3 regions of the Bacillus sp. ISL-39 genome follow, and region 1 is predicted to be linked to each of the others. Evidence: riboswitches for the same ligand, from Rfam matches in the RefSeq annotation. Region 1 holds a riboswitch; each other region holds the start of a gene.
The links. Region 1 has a riboswitch for cyclic di-GMP ahead of J7E37_RS09315 (LPXTG cell wall anchor domain-containing protein). Riboswitches for the same ligand answer to the same signal wherever they lie in the genome.
Positions count from the first base shown of each region.

Region 2: another riboswitch for cyclic di-GMP. It lies ahead of J7E37_RS07135 (anti-repressor SinI family protein); the one in region 1 lies ahead of J7E37_RS09315 (LPXTG cell wall anchor domain-containing protein).
Region 3: another riboswitch for cyclic di-GMP. It lies ahead of J7E37_RS07700 (hypothetical protein); the one in region 1 lies ahead of J7E37_RS09315 (LPXTG cell wall anchor domain-containing protein).

Region 1 covers NZ_JAGGQM010000009.1:45,567-52,500, reverse strand. The annotation lists gene J7E37_RS09330 (glucose-6-phosphate isomerase) at 1-337, opposite strand, end outside; gene J7E37_RS09325 (sodium/glutamate symporter) at 468-1,895, opposite strand; gene J7E37_RS09320 (class D sortase) at 1,967-2,650, opposite strand; gene J7E37_RS09315 (LPXTG cell wall anchor domain-containing protein) at 2,706-4,028, opposite strand; cyclic di-GMP riboswitch class I at 4,342-4,432, opposite strand; gene J7E37_RS09310 (iron-containing alcohol dehydrogenase) at 4,687-5,850, opposite strand; gene J7E37_RS09305 (DUF378 domain-containing protein) at 6,054-6,287, shown strand; gene J7E37_RS09300 (ornithine--oxo-acid transaminase) at 6,353-6,934, opposite strand, start outside.
Region 2 covers NZ_JAGGQM010000005.1:218,669-225,602, forward strand. The annotation lists gene J7E37_RS07115 (type 1 glutamine amidotransferase domain-containing protein) at 386-901, opposite strand; gene J7E37_RS07120 (late competence development ComFB family protein) at 1,103-1,378, shown strand; gene J7E37_RS22215 (hypothetical protein) at 1,408-1,530, opposite strand; gene treR (trehalose operon repressor) at 1,527-2,252, opposite strand; gene J7E37_RS07130 (helix-turn-helix domain-containing protein) at 2,549-2,869, shown strand; gene J7E37_RS07135 (anti-repressor SinI family protein) at 3,062-3,190, opposite strand; cyclic di-GMP riboswitch class I at 3,220-3,305, opposite strand; gene J7E37_RS07140 (hypothetical protein) at 3,536-3,730, opposite strand; gene J7E37_RS07145 (helix-turn-helix domain-containing protein) at 3,952-4,281, shown strand; gene J7E37_RS07150 (nitrous oxide reductase accessory protein NosL) at 4,564-5,190, shown strand; gene J7E37_RS07155 (ABC transporter ATP-binding protein) at 5,319-6,029, opposite strand; gene J7E37_RS07160 (ABC transporter permease) at 6,022-6,840, opposite strand; gene J7E37_RS07165 (nitrous oxide reductase accessory protein NosL) at 6,837-6,934, opposite strand, start outside.
Region 3 covers NZ_JAGGQM010000006.1:1,419-8,352, reverse strand. The annotation lists gene J7E37_RS07710 (DoxX family protein) at 189-704, shown strand; gene J7E37_RS07705 (nucleoside triphosphate pyrophosphohydrolase) at 750-1,082, opposite strand; gene J7E37_RS07700 (hypothetical protein) at 1,422-1,646, opposite strand; cyclic di-GMP riboswitch class I at 1,910-1,994, opposite strand; gene J7E37_RS07695 (hypothetical protein) at 2,269-2,613, shown strand; gene nadE (ammonia-dependent NAD(+) synthetase) at 2,664-3,485, opposite strand; gene J7E37_RS07685 (lactonase family protein) at 3,754-4,809, shown strand; gene J7E37_RS07680 (Gfo/Idh/MocA family protein) at 4,869-5,852, opposite strand; gene J7E37_RS07675 (sensor histidine kinase) at 5,914-6,934, opposite strand, start outside.

The DNA.
Region 1 (6,934 bases):
CCTGCGGTGTCTTGCGCTTTTCTTTTGAAAGAGCGTTATAGAAGCTGTGCTGTAAAAATTCAAGCGCAGCACGTGCACCAAGATAAGATCCGCCAATCCCTACGACGAGCAGGACGTCAGAATCACTTTTAATCTTTTCTGCTGACTTCTGGATGCGTGCGAATTCTTCTTTATCATAGTCTACAGGCAGATCGATCCAGCCTAAAAAGTCGCTGCCTGCACCAGTCTTTTCATGTAATGAATGATGGGCTACTTTTACAAAATCCCTTAAGTATGTAACTTCGTGTTCACCAAAAAAGCTAAGCGCCTTTGAGTAATCAAAACGAACATGTGTCATGTCTGATCCTCCATTATTTTATATTCTCTATCACTTTATCGAAATGAAACCCAATAATCAAGAAACACTCTCAGATGTAAGCGTGCCCAATTGTGAAATTTTAAGTAAACTTTGTAAAAAGTTTTTTTCATCACGATTGGGCACTCTTATTGTTCTTTTTTCCAAAGTGAAAAATACCGATTGCCAGCCATCCTGCAAACAGGATTGCTGTCCCAATTAAAACCGGAACCGGGCCGAATTGTGCAATCAGAGGCATGGAAGCGGCGGTGAACAGGCCGCCTCCGACAATGGGCTCAAACAGGATTTGTTTATAGCCGAAACCCTCGAGAGCAGGTGTTTCTTTTTCCGGATCAACAATCTGCAGTAAGAGCAGGCCTGTTGTTGTCATACCCATCGACTGCCCATATTGAAGAATCCCTCTTTCAAGCCAATATTCTGGCATAACCCTTTTGGCCAGGAAGAAAAAAGCGGCAAGATTAAACGCGATTCCCGCACCGGCAAGGATTAGGAAAGGCAGAAGATGTTCACTGATCGCTGAAATGGATAGAGTAGTGATGGATGCAACGATTAAAATATCAAGGGAAAAACCCTCAATTCGACTGAGCATTTTCTTATCAATCAGCTTGAAGGGAATAAACCGGTCATATAGCAGCTGGGTTGCCACTCCTCCTAGCAAGGCCATAGGAAACAATGGGACATGCTTGATGATTTCGATATCGTAAGCCGGACCCCAAGTTGTATTTTCCAGTAACAAAAGCCCTTTTAATAAAAGCATCCCGGCGCCGACTGCCACAAAAATGAAAAGGAAGTTGACCGTCAGCGATTCAATTGATTCCGATCTTGTTGATAATTCTCCAGCCGACCGTTCTTCATCCTCAGGATACAGGCCTTTTTGCTCTTGGCCAGAAAGCTCGGAAGCTTTTTTCGCTTCCTTCGCCATACCTTTTTTGATGCCCCAATTGACAATGATAATGCCGGTAATCACACCAGTCAGGATCCCGACTGTTGCCAGGCCTAGGGCAATACTGGCTCCTTCAGAAAAATCGAGTGCCTCGAATGTCCCTCTCATACCGGCAGCTGTACCTGGCCCGCCTTCAAATCCGATTTCAATCAGGGCGCCTGCCATTGGAGGAAGACCGAAAACTGGCTTCAAAATAAAAATCGCCAGAAGGATTCCGACCACATACTGACCCCATGATACGGTTTGTCCATAGGCAACTTGTGGACCGGCAATCTTCCATATCTTTTTGATCCCGGGAATTTTTTTACCTAAAAAAAGCGAGGCAAAAATAATGGTGATCGCGACTTCAGGAATCGAAAGCATCGCATCGTACACTTTTTCGGGGTATACGCCATTTTCAAGAAATCCTGCTCCAGGAATGATTGACCCTAGCTTCCCCAATGCTTCCTTGCTCATTAACAATCCAATTAGACCTGCAATAAGGGAAGTAGGGATAAAATACTTTTGGAAAAAAGGAATCGTCATCCGCAGGAGCATTCCGGCAGCCAGCAAGACTGCAATGAACACAAATGCCAGCAGAACACTGTTAAATTCCATCTTCTCCTCCTAGAATTTATCATTTCTCTTAATCCCATACCCTCTCATGGATGGTAAAAACACAGAATCTATTATGGCTTGATTTTCGCTTTGACAATCAGCCTGTGTGTTGCCGTATCAATAGGCGTACACGTAATGAGAGTAAGAACCTTTTCATCCTGGCTGCCATTGAGTACGGAGGTTTCATGTGGTTCCACCACAAGCGTTTCGTACACTTCATATTGGTAAGTATTGTTTTGATCTTTGACCGTCACGGTATCCCCTACGCCTATTTCATTGAGCCGGTTGAACATGCTTCCATAGGCTCTGTTTCGATGGGCAGCAATCGCACTGTTGCCAGGCATTCCGGGGGCTGCCGTTCCTTCCAGGAGACCAGCGCCTTTCTCCAAGTTTGCATCCGATGCACCATTCAAAATCGGAATCTTCACGCCAATCTTGTCAATTTCAATGACACCAACCATGCCAGCCCGAGATTTCTGTTTTATTTTTGCTGTGCCAGATGCCGTTCCTTCCTCAGACTCTTGATTTTCAACTTGTGTAATATCACTCACATCGCTCTCCGCCTGGGTTTCTATACTGAATACTTCCTCAAGTTCACTAAGACTCTCAGCAGCCACCGTATTTTCCTGATTGCCGCCTTCCCATTCTTCAATCATATTCTCCTGATTGTAGGAGGTGTAATAATCCTTTGCAGCTGGATACAAGAAGATCGAGAGACCAGCTATTATCAATAATATCGACATTACTTTTCTCATCAATTTCACCTCATAATCAAATAAAGAGGGGAATCATTTCCCCTCCAACTCGAGTTTAGTTCTTCAATGGATTCCTGAACCTTAGCATGACTCCTCCTGCCGCAATCAGGAAGCCCAGTACATAGAACATCGTCCTGCTGCTTTCACCAGTTTGAGGAAGGACCTCACCGTTCCATACTTGTTCATTTGTTGTGCCATCAGATGTATTTCCAGAACCTGAATTATTGCCAGGTGCTGTGGTCTCACTTTCCTCTTCTGTTTCTTCCTCGACTATTTCACCATCCATCTCCCAGTTCACTTGAAGTGTAAGGACACTTTCCACAATTTCCAGAGACTCGATTTCTGAAAGCAAAATCAGCTTTGTCTCACCGTTGCCAGTAATCTCTATGCCACGAATCAATTCCAGTTGGATTTCTTCCGTCAGAGTGAGACTGAAAAGTTCATTGATCCTTTCAAACTCAACTCTCTCCCCGCTCATCATTAGCAGTGTCACTTTTTCAATGTGACTTGTATTCTCATCAATCATAATTTTTATCATAGATAGTAGTGTCATCTTCTCATCCGGTTCAGATGGCTCTTCTGCAGGAATTCCACAGTCATCCAGCCAATAATTAACAGAGCCTTCCGCTTCGACTCCCACTCTTACATCACTGATCGGGACAACCAGCTCTTCACCTGTTGTAAAAATCAGCTTGAATGCCGTGACATCATCTTTAATGTACTCCCCTTCATCAAACGCTTTAAATAAAGGAGAAGAACCTGGATTCGTCATTTCCTCCCACACGCCGCTAACCTGGACATAGGCCGTTTCAACAGGATTGACACACTGATCGATGTGCAGGTGAATCTGGGTGCTTTTATTATCATCGCCTGGCACGGTTCCATCCTCAGCTGGTGTCGACTCATTTTCGCTATCTGCCGGCGTATTTTCTTCTTGGCCATTGTTTTCTTCTGGAGCATTATTTTCTTCTTGGCCATTGTTTTCTTCTGAAGCATTATTTTCTTCTTGGCCATTATTTCCTTCTGTATTTTTTTCCTGATTATCTTCCTGATTTGCACTGGTCTCAGATTCATCAGGATTGTTTGTTTCTTGTTCTGAGTTATTTTTAGTTTGTCCAATTGTCTCAGAGTCGGAACTCTTCTTATTTTCAAGGTCATTTTCCGTAGACGCTGCTTTTACATCACCACCGGACTTTCCCTTTTGGGACATTTCAGCTGATTCATTACTTTTTTGGATCTGTTCACCTTGTTTACTATTTTCTTTAAATTCTGCTTCTTGCTCATTATTTTCGGCAGCAAATGCACCTGTAACCGGGAAAGTGATCGTAAACAAAAACATGATTGCGATTAAAAAAGATAAACGTTTTTTCATTTTCATAATTTCTACTCCTTTTTATTTAGGCTCTTTTCGTAAATTTTGTTGCTTTCACAATGAAAGTAAAACCCGGCACCTGGGTTTTTACGAGTCCTAATGTAAATCTGGTCCAGAAGTTTTTCTGAAAAAAGCCCCGATACCTTTAAGGATGCGGTTGTAAGGACTACAACAACAGTCAATACGAAAACAGCCTTTATTTAAAATCAAGCATGATAAATAAATTGAATTTTCAGTTATTTACAAAAGGCATTTTCCCTCCTTTTACAAGTATTCATTCTCTTTTTCTCGACAAAACAACAGCCTGAATTCCTCTATCCATGGCAACTAGGACAATCTTAGCTGAATGTGGCAGCCTTAGACTCCTTGTTTTGCGTCCCTGTCTTTCAACAGGTTTGCCCTGAGCATGATGATGTTGATTGTGCTTATGTAAATTGTTCCTACTGCGCCATTGTCTTACATTTAGAGACTTACCACAGTTACCCAGTTACTTAAACATTTAGTCCCAGAAAAAATATTGGTAAATTTTTCTTCAGCTTCTTTTTTTACCCGTAAAAAAGGATGTTTTCAGTGTATCGATGGTTATTTTAAAAAATTCACATAAGTTTTTTTACCCATACAAAAGACAAAGGACCCAGGAAATACTCCCGGGTCCTTTAGATTTTTATAATGACATACGATAAATTTCTTGTACGTCGTCTTTATTCATTTTCGCAAAATTGCCAAATTCACCGTTCGCCATGGCTTTATCCGCCATCAATTCCAGCTTGCTGTCATCTATATCATAATCAGCAAGGCGTGACGGTGCACCGATGCTGTTCCAGAATTCACGCAGCTTTTCGATTCCTTCCAAGCCAGCTTCTTCGTCAGTCTTGCCTTCTGGGTTCACGCCGAAGACCCTGACAGCCATTTTCTTGAATCGTTCTGGTTTTACCTTAAGATTATGCTTCATCCAGTTCGGGAACAGGATGGCAAGCCCGCCTCCGTGAGGGATATCATATACTGCCGAGACGGCGTGTTCGATATTATGTGTCGCCCAATCGCCACGGTAACCCATGTTTAGGATCCCATTCAAAGCCATCGTTCCTGAATAAAGGATGGTTGCGCGGTATTCATAGTTCTCCAGGTCCTCAAGCAGCTTCGGAGCTGTTTCCATGACTGTCAAAAGCAAGGATTCGCACATGCGGTCCTGGAATTCGGTGTTTTCGGTCAGATGGAAATAATGCTCCAATACATGTGACATCATGTCAACAATTCCATAAATCGTCTGATCCTTCGGAACGGTAAAAGTGTTCACAGGATCAAGGATGGAGAATTTCGGGAATGTGACCGGGCTTCCCCAGCCATACTTTTCATTCGTTTCCCAGTTGGTGATGACAGAACCTGCATTCATTTCCGAGCCTGTGGCTGCCAAAGTGAGGACCGTACCAAATGGAAGAGCTTCTGCAGCAAAAGCTTTCTTGGTGACCAGGTCCCAGGCATCGCCTTCATATTTTGCCCCTGCAGCAATGGCCTTCGTGCAGTCAATAACGCTGCCGCCGCCTACTGCCAACAGGAATTCAATGCCTTCTTCTTTGCAGATTTTCACGCCTTTATGGACAGTCGAGAGACGGGGATTCGGTTCTACACCAGGAAGCTCGAATACTTCCGCGCCAATTTCAGTCAGAGTGTCCATGACAGAATCATAAAGACCATTGCGCTTGATGCTGCCGCCTCCATATACAAGAAGCACCTTCTTGCCATACTGAGGGACTTCATTTTTCAGTTGTTCAAGCTGGTCTTTGCCAAATATCAGTTTCGTTGGATTGTAAAAAGTAAAGTTATCCATTTAAATCACCTTCCTCTAGGGATTATTATGTTCTTTTTCAAAAAGCATTGCAAAAAATACACCTCTTAATGTGCTCCAATGTGCTGAAAAAAGTTACAACCTTTTTCAAAAGGGTAGCTATTAAATATAGGGCGGATGAATAATTCATTTCAAGCTGAAACAATCTATAAAAGAACAAATTTATTTTTAAGGAGGAAACATCCATGAGCGGTATTCAACGTGCAGCACTTGTACTTACCATTATTGGGGCCATTAACTGGGGCTTAGTAGGATTCTTCCAATTTGACCTTGTTGCAGCTATTTTCGGCGGACAGGATTCAGCATTGTCCCGCATCATCTATGGTCTGGTTGGTATTGCTGGTTTAATAAACATCGGTCTTCTTTTTGCACCAAGCGAAAGAGAAGAGCAAGCAGCAGAACCACGAGCTACTCGGTAACTAAAAATGCGCCTGAATTGGCCAAAAATGAAAAACCCGCCCTATTAAGGCGGGTTTTTTCATGTTTATGATAATACTTTTTTAATTCTTTCGATTGCCCAGTCCAGTTCTTCCTGGCTGATGACAAGCGGCGGAGCAAAACGGATGACCGTATCATGCGTTTCTTTGCAGAGCAAGCCTTCTTCTTTTAATTCTTCACAATACTTTCGTGCTGGTTCGGACAGCTCGACGCCAATGAACAGGCCGCGGCCGCGGATATCCTTGATGATGGAATTGTCGATTTCACGCAGTTTGCTGATGAAATATTCACCAAGTTCCAGAGAGCGGTCGGCAAGCTTCTCATCAATCAATACATCCAAAGACGCGATGGAAACTGCGCAGGCCATCGGATTGCCGCCAAAAGTAGACCCGTGGGAACCAGGGTTGAATACTCCCAGTACATCATTGTCTGCTACGACGCATGAAATTGGGAAAACCCCACCGCCAAGCGCTTTTCCAAGAATGTACATATCAGGCTCAATGTCCTCCCATTCACATGCGAACATTTTTCCTGACCTGGCAAGACCGGCTTGGATCTCATCAGCAATGAAAAGGACATTGTTTTCTTTACATACATCAAACGCAGCTTTCATGAAGCCTTCTGGCGG
Region 2 (6,934 bases), on a different contig from region 1:
CTGATTTATTTCATCCTTTATATTATCTTATACGTAAAATTTCGCAAAATGAACCAGTTCACCGAAGGGTAAAAATGAAAATAGCATTAGTTTACTGGATTGGATCATGTGACTTGGCGTAACATCCTAAAAACAAATCTCTGCAATATTTTTTTATAGCGTAAACTTCACTTTTATAGCGACTTTATCATTTTTATAGCGACTTTATCATTTTTATAGCGACTTTCTCGTTTTTATAGCGACTTTCTCGTTTTTATAGCGAGTTTTTCGGTTTTATAGCGAGTTTTTCATTTTTATAGCGAATTGGAAATTCCACAGGTTTTTTTCCAGTTTCCACACACAATAAAAAACCCTTCTGCCGAGGCAAAAGGGTTCTCTACCAATATTATCCCAGAACCTTAAGTGCTTCACGGTTGAACGCCGGGATATCCTTCGGCTCCCTGCTTGTCACGAGCTGATTGCAGCAGACTACGACTTCTTTGTCCATGTATTTTGCTCCGGCATATTCCATGTCGACGCGGATGGACTTGTAGCCTGTCGCGCCTCTGCCTTCGAGTGTTTTAGCTGTCAGCAGCAGCTGTGGTCCGTGGCAAATCGCGAAGACTGGCTTCTTCTCGTCCATGAAGTACTTGGCGAATTGCACGAATCGGTCATCTTCACGCAGCTGGTCTGGTGAGAAGCCGCCCGGAATGAATAAGGCATCGAAATCTTCGGGCTTGACGTTGTCGATGCTCTCATCAATCTTGACCTCGGCTTTTCCTTGCTTCCCTGTTACGGTCTTCCCTTTTTCCTTTTCAATTGTTATAACTTCATGCCCTGCTTCGGTAAAAGCACGTGAAGGCTCGAGATATTCTACATCTTCAAATAAGTCTGTTATTACACAGGCAATTTTTTTACCCATAGTTTCAACATCTCCTTTTAAAAAATTCTCCACTATCTAAAATTCCCTGTCCTACGACTATGAAACATCCAGCTGAACTTCCATTATTTTGTATAACGAAGTGTAATTAGACCTATCTTATAACAAAGATAAAAAAAAGATTTTATATTTGCGTCATTCAACTATAATTTAACTTAGGACATCAATAGGGAGAGAGACACCATGAAATTTAGTTATGTCAATGTAATGGAAGAGGTCGTTTCGACTCTTGTTAATGTGCTGATGATGAGCCCGGATTACCAGACTTTTTGCAATTGTCAGAAGTGCCGGAATGATATTATCGCCATCAGCCTGAATACTCTTCCAAGTCACTATGTCACTACAGAAGACGGCCGGAAGATGGTCTACGAACAGCTAAATACCCAGGAAAACAGAGCCTGGATCAATAAAAGAATCATCAGCGCCATCCACCTTGTCGGGAAGTACCCGAAGCATTAATCAGAAAAGTACCTTTCCGACTGGAGAAGTCAGGAGCTGGAGAAGAGCACGTCTTTAAGTGAAGTATCCAGTTCCTTACTGAATAAATAAAAAGCTGCCATTTGATTGCCTGGTTCACCCGGCATCATCAATGGCAGCTTCTTTTTATTCATAGAGTCTGCGTATCCATCCGTCTGGCAAAATCAACGAACCGGAACTTGTCGGGACGGTGCCTTGACTCTGTATATTGGAACAGGGTGGCATCATCAAAATAAATATAGTTTTTCACGATGACGATTGCATGGAATCCTTCCATATCAAGAAGCTCCCGGTCCTCCTCGCTGGGTTCCTCCACCGTGAATTCTTTCTTCGCAAAGCTGATTTTTTTCTCAAGCTGACCTTCAATGTACTCAAATATTGAGTTTTCGCATTTCTCGCGTGACAGTCCTGGCACATGCCTTTCTACGAGATAATCCTTATCGAGAATCACTCGTTCTTCATCAATATGCCGGACTCTTTTTACCTTCCAAACCTTTTCATCATCCGCTACATTCAATTCCCGGGCAATTTCCCGGCCCGCCAGCTCGAGAGTGAACTCTTCCACAGTCGTTTTCGCTTTTCCGCCCATGTTCTCCGCCAGTTCTTTGAAACTGATCAATCCGGTTATCGGAAACTGATGTCGTTTCAAGTCCAGCACCAGTGAACCTTTGCCGCGGATTTTTTGGATGAATCCATTTTGAGCTAGCAGATTCAGCGCTTTGCGGATGGTTTCCCTGGAAGTTTGATACATATCCGCAAATTCGTTTTCAGAAGGCAAAATCGTTTTAGGAGGATAAACACCTTCCTGAATCTGTTTTGAAATTTCTTCATAGATCAATAAATATTTTTTCTGCATAACACATCACCCGTATCTTGTCTTATTGCTACCATTTTACCTTTTTTAGGCCCGTTTGAATACAGCGGACAACTGTGTTTGGATTTTAATTAATTATCCCTAAAATGATGTATAACTGAGCACTGCAATGGCCGATATAAAAGCAACGAGTTTTTTCCCAACATGTTTTTTATTAAAAGTAGACCAGGAAGACTTGATGTTTGGTTATAATTGTTCTATAAGTTGTTCTCAATATGGAACTATTTTATCAGATTTGTTATGATGTAAATATAAATTGATAAGGTGTGTGGATAACATTGATTGGTGAACGCGTCAAAAAACTTCGACAAGAAAAAAGAATGTCCCTATCCGAATTGGCAGAGCAAGCTGGCGTGGCAAAATCATATTTGAGTTCCCTAGAGCGAAATCTCCAAACAAATCCTTCAATACAATTTTTAGAAAAAATAGCTGGAGTACTGAATGTACCTGTGGACCATCTCATTCATGAACAACCCGATAAAGAGAACATGGATTCAGACTGGGTCAATCTTGTAAAAGAGGCAATGGATTCTGGAATCACGAAGGATCAATTCCGTGAGTTTCTGGAATTCAATAAATGGAGACTCCATAATAAATAATTCAAGGACAGCCTTCATGGCTGTCCTTTAGAATTCTCCTCGAAAAGAGCCCCGATACCTTAATAAACTCGGATTCCAGTATATGTTCGAAAAGCAGCAATCAATATAAAAAAAACAGCCATTACGAAAAAAATAAAAAGCACCTCCATAAGAGCTGCTCGATCGCACTTTTATTCTCTATGTATAAACCACTTAGCTATTTTTCGTCTTCGTTAAAAATTCCCTGATTTCTTCTTTGTTAATTCCCATTTCTAATGCTGTTAATATTAGCTGCATCCATTCTGTATCCAGTTCTTCGAAAACTACCTGCTCTTTAATCAAGTTCTTCCCCCCAAAATACAGTTAGTATTCCAGGCAGTCCGGCCATCATAGTCGATTGCACCTTAGACCCGTGACTTTGCGTCCTAGTTTTTCAACAAGTTTGCCTTTTTCTGTACCTTTTTACTCACTTCTGAACTCCCAATGTCATTGTACCTTGTTCTATATATTTAACATGTAATTATTTGTCGCCAGCATTTGAAGGTTTTTTTCTTTTTTCTTCCAAACAATTACAAAATCACAGCTATAACGGTCATTTATCTAAAAATTACAATCATTTAAATAAAGTTTTTTGTCAAATAACATCCTTAATTGTTGTACTCTTTTTATTCATTTACCCCCATAAACTTATGGATGGGTAGTTTTTTTATACTTTTGCTTTTTCCAGTCTGATAACATGGCCACTTTTTCAAGACTGATGGCATTAAAGAACGGATATCTCGTTAAATCATTTCCGCAAATCGGGCAGAGCCACTCCCCAACCTCGCTGCTGCTAAACGAAGGACGATTGCATCGATCACAATTTTTTCTGTACACGGCCATCCAGCCCCCTTTTTAAAGTGCCTTGCTGCATTATTCCATTGAAGTATAGTTCATTTGTACCAATCTTGAAAAAGTCTAAAATATGGCTAATTTTCTCAAAAAAGAACAAAAATCGTTCTTTTTTAAGAAAATACTCCGTTTATCTCAGTTTCTTGTATTTTTAAAAGAACTATTCTGTTCGTTATAATGAATTAATAGATGAATTAAAAGGAGATTCCCCTATGGCGATTGGCGAGAAAATTAAAAGCTTAAGGCTTGAAAAAAAGTATTCTATTAGCGAGCTCTCAGAAAAAGCGAATGTTTCCAAATCCTATCTCAGTTATATCGAAAGGGGGATCCAGGGAAACCCCTCTCTACAGGTGCTTTCCAGACTGGCAGACCATCTGGATACAACCGTTGAGTATTTGATGGGACAGCAAATGATGCCTGTTGATGAGGAATGGGCTGGGCTCGTTGATGAAGCGATAAAAAATGGAATCAGCAAGGAAGATTTTGCTTACTATCTGGATTTCATGAAGTTTAAAAGCATGAATAAACAGGATAAACAGTAAAGCTTTTATATAAATTACAGTGCCAGCTCGCTCTTTAGACCATGTATTTTCACGTTCATTTATGCTTAACGAACACACCAGGATGTGAATTCCTTTTTGAACTTATAAAGTGCCTAATAAGTTGTTCAGGAACTGCAATCTGGCATACCATATACGAGGTTGGAAAACCTGTCACAAAATATTCATAAAAACAGTGAGCTTCTCACGTTTTCCCCATTGATTTTTCGTATTTTAATCACAACTCCTTGATAGGATTAAATTCGATCAAAGGAGGAGAATTTAATGAAGAAATTATTTGCTGTCATGATAGCATTCTTTTTAATGATAATTGTTTCTGCCTGCGGAGAAGAAGCAGCTGAAAACGAGCAGAAAGACGGTCAGGAGACTGCCGCAACAGAAGTGAAACACGAGGATGATGGTCATGCAGATGGCCCCCATGAACCCGGTGCCGATGATGTTTGTGCTTTCTGCAATATGAAAGTATATCAGGAAGCTGACCCAATGGGTGTTTTCACAGCTCAGGCCAAAACGAAAGACGGAAAGTATGTTTTCTTTGATGACTCCGGATGTCTGTTGAATATCACACGGCGTGATGATGTAGAATTTGAAGAAAAGTGGGTACGTGACTATATTACGTCAGAATGGATCGAAGCAAATTCCGCAATTCCTGTAAAAGCAGACCTGAAAACACCTATGAAATACGGCTATGCTTTCTTCAATGACAATGAAAGTGCCGAAAAATTCATTTCAGAAAACGGCGACAAGAATCCCTCAATGGCAACATGGGAGCAAATCGACCAAATCGCAAACGAACGCTATATGAAAAAAATGAAAATGAATGGCGATAGCATGGATCAGGATAAGGACAATGATATGGATGGTGAAAGCGAAGAGGAAAGTGCCCATTAAAATAGTGGAATCAAAAAAGGCCCCAAAAAGCATTTTTTAAAAAACTCCCGGTGCAGAAATCAGCATCGGGAGTTTTCGCATTGCATGCAAGATCGTTTTCTCATTCAAGCTCTGGAAACAAACAAGAATTAATGAAAGAAGACTTTTTCAAGCGGTGTATAGACACCGTTATTTTCTATAAGTGATTTTACTGAATCACAATACTGAAGCTGCCCCTCCTGCATGAACGCAGCCCGGTCTGCCAATTCCTCAACGAGACTAAGGATGTGGGTAGTAAAAAGAATCGTCCTGCCCTGTTTTTTCTCTTCCAGGATAATTTCCTTGAAGCGGAACACCCACAATGGATCTAGCCCATTGGTTGGTTCGTCGAGGATCCGAAGAGGGACATCCGGCAATAGCACCTGCGCCAGTGAAAGACGTTGCTGCATTCCTTTAGAGTATTGTTTAATCTGCATATTCTTTACTTCAAATAACCCAACCTGCTTAAGAGCTTCCATTACTTTTTCATCACTTATTCCTCTTAACCTAGCAAAAAAGGTCAAAACCTCCAAACCTGTCAGCTGTCGAGGAAAGAGCATTTCATCCGGCATATAAGAAAACAGTTTTTTGAATCCTTGTTTTTGCGGGTCGATTACCTTACCGTCCAACAGAATTTTTCCGGCAGTCGGTTTCATCATCCCTGTAAGCATTTTGATCAACGTACTCTTACCTGCGCCGTTTCCGCCGCATAATGCAAAGATTTCAGGCTTATTGATGGTCAAGTCAATGTCGGTAATCTTTTTCGTCTCACTGTAATGTTTTGCCAGTCCTTCAATCCGCATCCATTCGCTGCTATTCATCACTAACCCCCCGTTTCGTCCTGTACACTGTGTATAGGACAGGCAGTACCGTCCAGAGCAAAACGGCAAGTACAAATAACGTTTTCCCGATCCATCCATCTGCCCAGATTGTTAAATCATATAAGCGCGGGCCGAATACTGATGCTCCCTCCAGCGACAAAATTGACTGGACGCGGATTAGCTCCACCGGATTCAGAAAGATGGAAACAGTAAGCATTGGCAGCAGCCATTGCTTCATCAAGAACATGCTTAATCCCATGATGATAAATTCATAGAAAAGCACAAGGAAAGCCCAGACAATCAGGCTTATCCCCAGTGCCTGGAATCGTGTTTTGGCGATTATGCCAATCATCATTGCCAGCGACAGGAAGGTAGACGCCAACAGGATCGAATACAGATAAAATAATATCAGCAAGGAAACAGAGACTCCCCCGCCGGCGAAGAAGATAACGAGCAAGGCTGCACCATACCCAAACGTCAAAACAGACCAGACGGAAACGAATAATCCTGCATACTTCCCCAGGATAACTGCCCACGGCGAAATCGGGTATGTCAGCAGCAGCATTAGCCCCCGGTCTTCCTTTTCGCCTGACAGGAACAGGCTGCCGATCAGCAAAGACAGCAAGGGAATCAGCAGGAAGTTGATATTCAGCAAGCTTGCTGTCATCCTGTTAAAACCATCAAACCCAGTTCCGCCGATGTTCCCAAGGAAAGCGACCATTACCGCCAGGGATGAGAACAATAAGCCAAAGCCGACAAGCCAATGGCTTCTCATCATCAAGGTCATTTGCTGCCTCGCGATGTGCCTCATTGCTCCCAGCTCCACTCATGTTTCTTTAATGACTCATAATCCAGCACTTCGCCCATTCCCTGTTCCTTAATATATTTTTCAGCGCTCTGTTGAT
Region 3 (6,934 bases), on a different contig from region 1:
ACAAGAAAAAGGAAAATAAAAAAATACCTGTGTAGGTATTATGTTGCATTAAAGGAATTTATTTGACAAAATTTGTTCAAAACATTATGGCTGATATGTGTCTTCACACTTTTTTCACAGATTTCCATAAATTGCTTTGATATCTTATAAGTGTAATAATTATTAATTTTTGAAGGGAAGCGATTTAGATGTTCGCTAAATGGTTAAGAGAAAACAATATTGCTGCTGGCCTGTTGACTGTGATTCGTGTTTGGCTGGGTTACAATTGGATGACTGCTGGATGGGGAAAATTAACTGGTGAAGGATTCGACGCAACTGGATATTTAAAAAATGCAGTTGCCAATCCAGTAAAAGGTCCAGACGGAAACGCAGTATATGGTTGGTATGTAAACTTCCTTGAAAGTTTTGCACTCCCGAATATCGAACTTTTCAACTTTATTGTCCCGCTGGGAGAATTCCTGGTTGGTCTTGGCTTGATTCTAGGAACACTGACAACTGCAGCCATGTTCTTCGGCCTTGTGATGAACTTCAGCTTCTTCCTTGCCGGAACAGTGTCTCACAACCCAACAGACATCTTCTTCGGCTTCATCATCCTGTTCGCTGGCTACAACGCTGGTAAATACGGCTTGGACCGCTGGGTGGTTCCTTTCATCCGCAAAACTGTTTTCAAACAAACACCAGAAGCTGCACATAAATCTGCTTAACGATATAGCAAAAGCCCTCCGCCGATAAGGCAGAGGGCTTTTTTATCAGGATTCTTCCTCAATTGTTTTAAGCATGATTTTTTTCCTGAAGCCGCCGCTGCGATTCTTCTTCAGCTGGCGCATAAACTCTACTTCCGATTCAGTGATTCCCCTGTGCTCGGCAATCGCATAGACCACCTCAAGCAAATCAACCATTTCACTCAGCAGCCTGTCTGTTCCAGCATTACGGAATTTCTCAACTTCCTCATTGAACTTCTCCATAAGTTTTTCACTATATTGACTGGCTTCCAAAATTTCAAATTCTACTTTCTTTCCCTTTTCCTTCATCAAATCAGGAAACAGGTCTCTTACGAGTTTGTTATATTCCTTTTTCTCCATGTCGATTCCCCTTTTGCTGTCCTATTGATAAACATATCCTTTAAACGAGATGTTCAAACACTTTTTTGAAATAATGCTCTTGTCCATAGTGGTTGTTGATTTCCGTTCCAGCCTCATCAAAAATACTCAAAAGGACATTCTTCTTTTACAAAGCAGAATACATACCAACCAGGTATTATCCCTCTGCCTAGTTAAATAGAGCAATAGAAAAAGCCTGTGGATCGGTCCACAGGCTTTTCGTATGAAATAAGAAAGATATAACTTGAGAATTGTCCAGCCGCACCGCCTAGCCCCTCAAGACGCTTGTCGGGGCTGACCAAGGCGCTTCCGCTTTTCTTGTCAAACTACATAATCTTCAGTTAACTTACTGCAGGCATTCGATAGATTCTGCAAGCATTCCATCCTTAGCTTTTCGTCGCAGATAAAGTCATTAAGCAGCTCTTCTTCAAGCTTCAATTGAATTTGATTGATTTCTTCCCGGAACCTCTCTCTTTTTTCAACTTCAGATAAATGAAACTCTATCTCCCGTTCAAAGTACTCTACCGTCCCAAATAAAACCGTCAACGTTTCCTCCACCTTTCATAAAAAAATTGAACATTGGCTAAAACCAAATCTGCCAAAAGGATCATTTTATTTTGTCCTGTCAAGTATCTTAGGTATTATTTATCCTATATCGCAATATACAAACGTGAAATTCGTTTCTTTTTGCAATATGGTGCAGAAAGAGACATTCCAAATAAAAAATCCCCCAAAAGGACGGCGGATTTTAATGTGGCAAACAGTCTTTAAAACCATCCACCTGTACCTGGTGTTCTCATCCGTTCTTTTTTGGCAGCCCGACGATCATAGCAGTGATGCCTTAGACTCGTGGCTTTGCGTCCTCACCTTTCGATGAGTTTGCCTTTTTCAGTTCTAATTAAAATATAAAACTATAGTACCGTTATTTCAACAATTTTCGCCATTTTCTTACAAGGATGAGTCTTTTTTCCTAGAACCATTTATAGAGAAATCTTTTATGAGATAGTTTAATACCTGCAGATTGATAGAAACAGCTTTTGGGAAGCACTGTACAAATTCGGACTAGGATTGTTTTAACAATGTAATATCCCAGCAATCTCTATGTAAAATTCGCTTGCTAGAATAAAGGGAAGAAGCTTTATTACAGGCGAATGGCAGGAGGATCCTTATGGAACAGCATGTTAAGAAGTCGCTAGATGAATGGAAAACAGAAATTGAAGAGATTCTTCAAGAGATTGATTCGGAGTATGAAGAAGTTAAAAACGAGTTAAAAGTGTATACATATAAATTCAACATCACAAAGCAAGTCGTCCAGTCGACAGTGAATCCAGACTTGAACAGGAAAATCCGTGAACTGTATCATCAGCCATTTGAGGAGAAATTCAATGATTTGAAGGAATATATCAAGGAATTGGAAGAGAAAAAGCGAGTCTTCCAAATGTTCACCGATAAAATCGACAAAGTGACGGAAAAAGAAGATACGCCGCATTTCGCAGTGGCGCAAACTGAATAAATGAAAAGCCTGGCTGATTGATCGAAGATCTCAGCCAGGCTTTTTTATGCTTATCTCTTCCACCAAGAATCAAACATGGATGCAGGCATATGCCGTTTATGCTCGGAAGCAAGGTATCTGCCTTCAATTTTGCCAGCGTCCGCTTCGTCAATCTGCTTTCCTTCCAGATAGTCATCGATTGCTTCATAGCTGACTCCAAGCTCGGTTTCATCGGACTGAAGCGGCTTGTTGTCAAGAAGGTCGGCAGTAGGCTCTTTCAGGTACAGTCTCGGTTCTGCGTTCAATGCCTTCAGCAGTTCCCTGCCCTGACGCTTGTTCAGTCCGGATAGAGGCAGCAAATCGGCACCGCCGTCCCCGTATTTTGTAAAGAATCCGGTCACAGCCTCGGCAGCATGGTCTGTCCCGATCACCAGCAAGCCTTCCTGTCCTGCGATGGCATACTGTGTGATCATTCTCATCCTTGCCTTTGCGTTTCCTTTATTAAAATCCGTCATATTATCGCCAATCGCTTCCTCGAACTGTGTATTGAACGTATCGACAGCAGGCTGGATATTGAAGGTGATCGTCTGGTCAGCCTTGATGAAGTCCAATGCTTTCTGTGCATCTTCCTCGTCTTTTTGCACAGCATATGGAAGTCTGACTGCTACGAATTTGGCCTCCTTGCCTTCTGACCGCAATTCCTCCGCTGCCATCTGCGCCAGCCTTCCAGCGAGGGTGGAATCCTGGCCGCCGCTGATTCCAAGCACGAACCCTTTTGCCCTTGAGACAAGTAAATATTCCTTTAAAAAATCGATTCTCTTCCTGATTTCCTGCTGGGGATCGATTTGCGGCTTCACATTCAATGCGTCAATTATCTGTTTTTGCAAGCTCATAATAAACCTCCTAAACACTTTAAACTGATATCAGGCTCTTTCGTCTATTGAGAAAACTTTGCTAGAATCTCATTATAAAAGAGCATATCCCTTAAAAAGCTTAAAGTCCAGATTTTGGTCAGGTTATCTAACATTCATTTTACAAACTGAAGATCTCCTGTACTATTTTACCCATTCACCTGTTGTTCGTAACATTTTGTCACCCAGGATTTTTTTGCTAGACTATATCTTAGACAATTAATGCTTAATCAAATTGGAGGCATTCATAATGGCAACCCATGAAAAGTTCAAAGGCTATTTCGGTACATATACAAAAGAAGACAGCGAGGGCATCTACTCTTTCACCCTTGATCCAGTGAATGGAAAAATCCTCGACGTGGAACCAGCGGCAGCCCTGGAAAATCCTACATACCTGACAATCAGTGACGACAACCGCTTTCTCTATGCTGTCGCAAAGGAAGGTGGTACAGGAGGAGTGGCAGGTTTCCGCATTCTCGATTCCGGAAAGCTATCATTCATCAATTCCGAGTTTGCACAAGGAGCGTCACCATGCCATGTGAGCGTGAACGAGGAAAATAACCTGCTTTTATCCGCCAATTACCATAAAGGGTCTGCTGATTCCTATCTGCTGAACCCTGAAACAGGCAATATTGAGTCGGTCTTATCAAGCGCGGTCCATGATGGCTCAGGACCGGATGAGCGCCAGGAAAAAGCACACACCCATTATGCGGGATTTACACCGGACGGAAACCATTCAGCAGTAATCGACCTTGGCATCGACCAATTGATTACCTATACTCTGGATAACGGCCAGCTGATCGAGAAGAGTGTGCTCCATATTGCACCAGGCAGCGGTCCAAGGCATCTTGTTTTCCATCCAAACAATACCATCGCCTATTTGATGACAGAATTCAGCTCTGAAGTACTTGTTTTAAAATACAATTCACAGGAAGGCAGCTTTGAACAGCTGCAGGCCATCTCCACCCTGCCTGCAGATTTTACCGACAACAACCAAGGAAGCGCCATCCATATTTCATCTGATGGGAAGTACGTCTACGCTGCCAACCGCGGCCATGACAGTATCGCGATTTTTAAGGTGGACCCAGAAAGCTTCCAGCTTGATTTTGTCGAGCTTACGTCTACGGAGGGGAATTGGCCAAGGGATTTTGTGCTAGACCCCAGTGAGAAATTCCTGATTGCCGCCAACCAGAATTCCAGCAATGTCGCGCTGTATTCCCGTGATACAGATACAGGCAGATTGACATTGCTGCAGTCAGATGTGAAGGTGCCGGATCCAGTATGCGTGAAGTTTTTGAATTATTGATCCTCGGGCATTCTGAAAAATGCTAAAAGGCAGGTGCACAAAAGGCACCTGCCCTTTTTCTATTTGTCGCTCGGGAATCTGACACCCATTTGCGACCTTGCCTCATCAAGAATCCTCATCGTGATCCTCGAGTTTTCAAGCGAGTTGTTCCTTGATTCCAGTTTCCCTTGCTGAATCAAGTTAATGAATTCCTCCGCTTCATAAAACATATTATCATCCAGTTGTTCTCTCGAAATATCTTCATATCTCCCATCACGATAGAGAATTTCCACTTTTTCCGGCGTACTGATTTTATCAATCTTGATGTTCCCATTCTCGCCGTGTATCTCAGAAGGAAGAGATGAATCAGTGATTTTCGAAAACATGATGACCGCATCCATTTCCTCATATTTCATAATCAGGCTGCCTTCCCCATCCACACCTGATTCAAGCAAATAGCCGGTTGCCTGAATAGACTTTGGCTCTCCAAACAGGACAACGAGAGGATAGAGGCAATAGATGCCGATGTCCATCAGTGAACCTGCCGAAAATTTCGGGTTGAAGGCGTTCAATACGGTACCTTCTTTATACTTGTCATAGCGGGACGAATACTGGCAATAGCTGGCGAAGTACCTTCTGATCGTGCCGATTTTATCCAGATTCTCCTGGACGGCCTTGAAGTTCGGCATCAGGGTCGATTTTAGCGCCTCCATCAAAACAACCTGATGATCCTTTGCCGTCCTGATCATATCGTCCAGCTCGCCGCTGTTAGACGCAATTGCTTTTTCGCAGAGAACATGCTTGCCATTTTCCATGAGAGTCTTCGCCTGGCTGGCATGCAGAGAATTGGGACTTGCAATATAGACGGCATCAATTAAATTGCTTTTTGCCATCTCTTCCAGGTCTGTAAAAATAGTATCCACTCCGAATTTGCCGGCAAACTCCGCGGCACGGTCCTCAGTACGCGAATAAACGGCATTAAGCTGAAAATCCTGATGGTGGCTTGCCCCCTTGATAAATGCTTCTGTAATCCAATTTGTACCTACTACTCCGAAACGCACCATGTTGTTTCACCCTTTCAAATAGGAAAAGCCGGGGACCATGCCCGCAGCTTCTTTTTTCATCTTATCGAAAAGGGAGTTCGATCACAAACTTTGTCCCTTTTCCATGCTCGCTTTCCACTGAAATTTTTCCATCATGCATCTGTACCAGCTGTTTGACTATTGACAACCCGAGGCCGAACTCTCCAAACGGGTTGCTCGTTCTCGAGATATCGGCTTTGTAAAAGCGATGCCAGATTTTTTCGATTTCAGCCGGTTCGATGCCAATGCCTGTGTCCTCGATCTCAATCACCGTCTTCGCCCCAGCCATCCTGCCGCGAAGCAAGATGGTTCCATTTTCAGTGAACTGGATGCTGTTTTTCGTAATATTGATCAAAATCTGGACAAGACGGTCATAATCAGCATGGACCATGGCTGATTCTTCCGTTTGGATCTCAATTGAGTTATTTCGTTCCTCCGCCTGCAGCCCTAGTTGGTCCTGGATGATTTCGAATACCTCAATCAGTTCAATATCTTCTTTTAAAAGCAGTACTTGATTCGAGCGGATTTTATCATAATCCAGGTTCTCATTAACCAGCCTGATCAGCCGCTTCGTTTCCTGGCTGACCAGGTTGATGCCCCGCTCTTTCTCCGCCTCGGGAATCATATTATTCCTGAGCCCCTCAATAATTCCGCTAATGGTCGTAAGCGGCGTCCTCAATTCATGGGAAACATCTGACATGAACTGGCGGCGCCGGTTTTCCAGGCTTTCGATTTCTGATTTCGAATCGTTCAGTTTGCTTACCATGCTGTTAAAATCATTCGCCAATTCACCGATTTCATCGAAGTCAGAGGATGGAACTTTTACGGTATAATCCCCTGCAGACACCAGCGATGTGGCTTCCTGCAGCTTTTTGATCCTGTTCACATGGATGCGTGACAGCACCCAGCTCAGCAGGAACGAAACAGCAAGCGCAATCAACACGGTATAAAATAAATATTTATTGATTTCTGTAATCATTTCCCGTGTCCCGCTGATTGGCGAGGTCAGGAGAATGCCGCCGATGAAATTTCCACGATCCACATATGGCAAAACAACCAGGGTC